2 regions of the Micromonospora sp. DT63 genome follow, and region 2 is predicted to be linked to the other one. Evidence: riboswitches for the same ligand, from Rfam matches in the RefSeq annotation. Region 2 holds a riboswitch; the other holds the start of a gene.
What was found. Region 2 has a riboswitch for thiamine pyrophosphate ahead of ACLQ27_RS30710 (ECF transporter S component). Riboswitches for the same ligand answer to the same signal wherever they lie in the genome.
Positions count from the first base shown of each region.

Region 1: linked by a shared signal. The riboswitch ahead of thiE (thiamine phosphate synthase) and the one ahead of ACLQ27_RS30710 (ECF transporter S component) in region 2 are both predicted to bind thiamine pyrophosphate.

Region 1 covers NZ_JBNCKQ010000002.1:576,386-579,246, forward strand. Annotated here, with positions in the region: gene thiS (sulfur carrier protein ThiS) at 1-194, opposite strand, end outside; gene thiO (glycine oxidase ThiO) at 185-1,342, opposite strand; gene thiE (thiamine phosphate synthase) at 1,339-1,962, opposite strand; TPP riboswitch at 1,957-2,066, opposite strand; gene ACLQ27_RS09455 (ThuA domain-containing protein) at 2,357-2,861, shown strand, end outside.
Region 2 covers NZ_JBNCKQ010000013.1:13,979-16,839, reverse strand. Annotated here, with positions in the region: gene ACLQ27_RS30715 (ABC transporter ATP-binding protein) at 1-785, opposite strand, end outside; gene ACLQ27_RS30710 (ECF transporter S component) at 924-1,511, opposite strand; TPP riboswitch at 1,589-1,693, opposite strand; gene ACLQ27_RS30705 (alpha/beta fold hydrolase) at 1,801-2,631, shown strand; gene ACLQ27_RS30700 (aminoglycoside N(3)-acetyltransferase) at 2,685-2,861, shown strand, end outside.

The sequences.
Region 1 (2,861 bases), on a different contig from region 2:
CCCTGCGCCGCGGTCAGCACCTCGACGCGGTCGCCGTCGCGCAGCACCGTGCCCGGCCAGCCGGCCCGGGGCACCACCTCGCCGTTGACCGCTACCGCGACGCCACGCTGGTGCGGGGCGACGTCGCGGACCAGGTCGGCCACCGACGCGCCGCCGGGGACGCTGCGTCCGGCCCCGTTCACCGTCAACTCCACCGGTCCTCCTCGGTCGTTCGTCCAGGTCCGCTCCTGTCGCCCGCGCCGGCCCGCACCGCGTCGCCGGTACCTGTCGACGCGACGGCGAACCGGTCCGCGCCGAAGGGCGCGAGCAGCGGGTCGGGTACGCCGGTGGTCACCAGGTCGGCGATCGTCTCGGCGGTGATCGGGGTGAGCACGATGCCGTGCCGGTGGTGCCCGGTGGCGGCCAGGACGGCGGGCCGGCCGGGCAGCGGCCCGAGGATCGGCGCGTTGTCAGGTGTTCCGGGCCGCAGGCCGGCGACCGCCTCGACCAGGTCGTACTCGGTCAACTCGGGCAGCAGGTCGACCCCGGCGCGCAGCAGCCGCTGCACGGCGCCGGCGGTGACGGTCGTGTCCGACCGCTCCTCGACCGTCGCGCCGAGGACCACCTCACCGTCGGCGCGGGGCACCAGGTAGACGTGCTCGCCGTCGGCGTACCCCCGGATCACGTGCCGGAAGCCCGGTGCGACGCCGCCGGGCGCGCGCAGCCGGAGGATCTGGCCCTTCACCGGCCGCACGGGCAGGCCGGTGAGCGCGGCGGCCCCGCAGCCGGCGGCGACCACGGTGACCCCCGCGTCCACGTCGGACAGCCGCCGGACCGGCTGCGGCACCAGCACCGCGCCGGCCCGCCGCGCGGCCGTGCGCAGCGCCGGCACCAGCAGCCGGGGATCGACCTGGTGGTCGGTGGGCGCGAGCGCGCCGCCGCGCACCCGCGGGGCCAGCGCCGGTTCGCTGTCGCGCAGCTCGCTCGGGCGCAGCGGCGTCACCGGCAGACCCAACCCCTGTTGGTACGCCCAGAGCCGGCGTGCCTCGGCCAGGTCGTCGCCGGTCAGCCCGACCATCAGGGTGCCCTCGGTCCGGTAGCCGATCTCGGTGCCGCTCGCCTCGGTCAGCTCGGCGGCGAACCCGGGCCAGCGGGCGGCGGACGCCACCAGCAGCTCGGTCAGCTGCCGCTCACCGAAGTACGCCTCGGCGACCGGGGAGAGCATGCCGGCGGCGACTGCCGACGCCCCCGACCCGGAGGCGGGGTCGTGCACCTCGACGCGCAATCCCCGGACGGCGCAGCGCCACGCGATGGCCAGTCCGATCGGGCCCGCACCGACCACCGCCAGATCGGTGCGCGTCACGCCAGCGCCCGCAGCAGGTCGACGGTCGCCCGCGCGGGGTCGGCGGCGCCGGAGAGCGCACCGACCACCGCCACCCCGTACGCCCCGGCGGCCCGCAACGCGGGCACCCGGTCGGCGGTCACCCCGCCGATCGCGATGACCGGCACGTCGACGGCGTCGGCGACGTCGCGGACGCCCGAGGGCCCGATGGGATCCGGCAGACCGGTCTTCGTGCTGGTGGTGTGGCACGGGCCGACGCCCAGGTAGTTGGCGCCGGCGACGACCGCCTCGATCGCGGTCCGGGGCTCGCGGGCGGTGGCCCCGAGCACGCCGGTCGGGCCGAGCACGTGCCGGGCGGCGGCGACCGGCAGGTCGTCGGCCCCGACGTGCCCACCGGCGGCGCCCACCGCGAGCGCCACGTGCAGCCGGTCGTTGACCAGGCAGGTCGCCCCGTACGGCGCGCAGAGCGCCAGCACCCGGCCCGCCAGGTCGTACGCCTCGCGGTCGGTGGCGGAGTCCTCCACCCGGACCTGTACGACGAGGTCGGCGCGGGCCGCCGCGAGGGCGGCCCGGACCACGGTGAGTGGGTCGCGCCCGGGTCGGGTGTCGGTGACGAGATGCAGTCGTCCAAGGGACGGCACGGCAACGCTCCTCCCTGCGCCGGCATTACCCGGATCAGGTTCAACGGTCGGGGGCTGTCAGCCCCCCTCTCAGCCCGGTACACCGGGCTCCCGTGGGTTACTTGCGTGTCACCGTACGACAGTTCCGCCGGTCTGCCAAGGGACTGGCCGCCGGCCGGACACCACTCCATCGATGGGGTACTTTCTCCGGTCCTGTTCGGAATGTCGCCCGCCGTTGCAGAACCGTTACCAGCCGGCATCTTGCCCGACATCGATACACCAGAATTAATTTGTTCAGCGATTCGACAAAATGCCGGCGTGGACGCCCTGGCACGGCGTCCCCACCGGCTCCATCCGGGACGGTCTTCGGCAGCCGGCCCCCGCGATTCCTGTCCACCGCGACATTGGAGGCGGCGTGTCCCGTTCTCGTCGTGCCCGTTTACCACTCACCGCTACCCTGCTGTCCCTCGCGCTAGCCTCGACGACCCTGCTCGGGTCGCCGGCGCAGGCGGCTCCGGCCGCAGCGCAGATCCCCGCGCGAGACGTGCCGGTCGCGGCTCCGCTCTCCCAGGCGGTGCCGAAGGCACCGAAGGCCGCAGCGGCCGACCCCTATTCCGTCCTGGTCTTCTCCAAGACCGCCGCCTTCCGGCACGACTCCATCCCCACCGGCATCGCCGCGATCCAGCAGCTCGGCGCGGCCAACGGGTTCACTGTGGACACGACCGAGGACGGCGCCGCGTTCAACGACGCCAACCTCGCCAAGTACAAGGCCGTGATCTGGCTCTCCACCACTGGTGACGTCCTCGACGCCGACCAGCAGGCGGCCTTCGAGCGCTACGTGCGGGCCGGCGGCGGTTACGCCGGTGTCCACGCCGCCTCCGACACCGAGTACAGCTGGGCCTGGTACGGCGACCTGGTCG
Region 2 (2,861 bases):
TCGGCGGTGAGCAGCAGGTCGCCGGGGGTGGCGGCGGCCGTGCGGGGCGCGATGGAGTGACCGGGCACCCAGACGCCCTCGGCGGCGAGGGCGGCGCCGTGCGCGGCGAAGACCGCGTCGGGCGTCCCGTCCGCGCGGACCCCGCCGCCGGGCTCCAGGACGACCACCCGGTTCACAAGTGGCAGTGCCTCGGCGACCCGGTGTTCGACCAGGATCACTGTGGTGTCGGCGTCCAACGCGCCCGTCACCGCGCCCCGGACCAGCGCGGCTCCGTCCGGATCGAGGTTGGCGGTCGGCTCGTCGAGCAGCAGCAGCCCGGGCCGCAGGGCCAACGCGCCGGCCAGAGCCAGGCGTTGCTGCTCGCCGCCGGAGAGCGCGGCAGTGCTGCGGTCCCGGGGATACGGGAAACCGACCCGCCGCAGCGCCTCGTCGACCCGGGGCCAGATCTCGTCCGTCGGTACGCCCCGGTTCTCCAGCCCGAACGCGACGTCGTCGCCGCTGCGCGCCATCACCAACTGGGTCTGCGGGTCCTGAAAGACGATGCCGACCCGTTCCCGCGCCTTGCGGGGGTCGAGCCCGTCGATCTCGACGGTGCCCTCCTGCTCACCGGAATCGTCGGGCAGCAGCCCGGCCAGCGCGCTGAGCAGTGTGCTCTTGCCGGCCCCCGAGGGCCCGAGCAGCAGCACCCGCTCCCCGGCCTCGACCCGCAGATCCACTCCGCGCACAGCCCAGGCCCGCCGCCCGGCATGCCGCCAGCCGAACCCCCGCAGCAGCACCCCGCCCACCCGACACCCCCTTCCAACCACTCCCGGCCGTCTTCCCCGGCTCTTCCCGGCCGTCTTCCCGCCGGTGATCAAGAGGTTTGCGGCAGAAATCCGGCTTCCATTGACGCGAACCTCTTGATCACGGGGACGGTTGCGCCCTCAGATGAGGGCGCGGTCCCGGCCTACCGGGAAGCGGTCCAGCGCACCGGTGTTGGCCAGGGCGCGGGTCAGCAACCAGCCGCCCACGCCGGCGATGATCGTGGCGCTGACGATGGTGAGCAGGGCGTACGGGATGCGGTAGTCGCCCAGCGCGTAGTCGACGTTCCAGACGAAGAAGTCGAACAGCGCCGCGCTGAGACCGGTCAACGCGCCGGCCAGTACGGCGGTCGGCAGCCGGAACGACCGGTACCGGAAAGCGGCGAACGCCAGCTCGGCCCCGATGCCCTGCACGATGCCCTGGGGGATCACCGTGCCGGCCCACTGGCTGCCCAGCAGCGCGGAGACGACCGCGGCCACCGTCTCGCAGTAGAGCGCGGCGCCGGGCTTGCGGATGACCAGGCCGCCGACCACGGCCGGCAGCAGCCAGACACCGTAGATCAGCGTCTGTGCCGGCGGGAAGAAGGCGAACGCGCCCTCGGTGGCGCTCCAGACCAGGCCCCAGGCCCAGAAGATGACGCCGAAGGCGACCGCGATCACCGAGGCGACCACGATGTCGATGGTGCGCCAACGGCTTGTGGTGTTGTCCATGCTGTGCTCCCAGTTCAGTGGAACGAACCAGGAGAAGACGCACGCCGCGCGTCCGGTGGCACCGGACCCACGGCGCGGCTGGAGGTCGACCGAACTCCCTGCGCTGGCATTACCCAGATCAGGTTCGAGGGTCTGCGGGCGTGCCCGCACTCTCAGCGCTGTGCGCTCCCCTGTCGGATGTGAAGTTGTCTCGCTGACGCTAGCACCGACCAGGGGTAACAGCCCAGCAGGGCATCCGACCGCCCGCGCAGCCGGGCCGGCGTCCCGCCGCCTGGGTAGGCTGACGATCATGCAGGTCGACGCGCGAGGTCTCACGTTCGAGGTACGCACCGGCGGCCCCTCCGACGGCGTCCCCGTCCTCCTGCTGCACGGCTTCCCGCAGCACAGCGGGGAGTGGGACGAGGTCGTGCCGGCACTGCACGCCGCCGGGCTGCGCACGTACGCGCTGGACCAGCGGGGCTACTCGCCGGGTGCCCGGCCGGAGGCGGTGTCCGCGTACCGGGTTCCCGAACTGGTCGCCGACGTGGTGGCGGTGCTCGACGCGCTCGGTGTGGACGCCGTCCACCTGGTCGGCCACGACTGGGGCGCGATCGTGGCCTGGGCGGTGGCCGCCGCGCACCCCGAGCGGGTCCGTACGTTGACCGCGGTGTCCGTGCCGCACCCGGCGGCCATGGCGCACGCCCTGAGCACCGACCGGGAACAGAAGGCCCGCTCGTCGTACATCGCGCTGTTCCGCAAGCCGGGCAAGGCCGAGAAGGTGCTGCTCGCGTGGCACGCGACGGCGCTGCGCAAGATGCTCGGCGGGGTGGGCGACGCCTCCCGGGTGGACCGCTACGCCGACCCGATGCGGGCGCCGGGCGCGCTCACCGCCGCCCTGAACTGGTACCGGGCCATGTCCCGCGCCGACCTGGCCGCTGTCGGTCCGGTCGCCGTACCCACCACGTACGTCTGGAGCGACCGGGACATCGCCATCGGACGACCCGCCGCCGAGGCGTGCGCCGCCAACGTCACCGGCGACTACCGCTTCGTACCGCTGCCCGGGGTGAGCCACTGGATTCCGGACGCCGCACCCGCCGCGTTGGCCGAGGCGGTCCTGGCCCGGATCGCCGGGACGGCCTGAGCCGTGCCGGGCCGACGGGCGCCGGGCGGGCCGGCGGCAGGGGGAGAAGCGCCGTGACGGCGCCCGCCGGCGGGCTGGGCACCCGTCGCTCGATCGCCGCGCAGCTGCGCCTTCTGGGTGTACGCCCCGGCTCGACAGTGCTGGTGCACGCCGGGATGCGCCCGCTGGGCTTCGTCTGCGGTGGGCCGCAGGCGCTGGTGCTCGCCCTGCGCGACGCGCTCGGCCCGGAC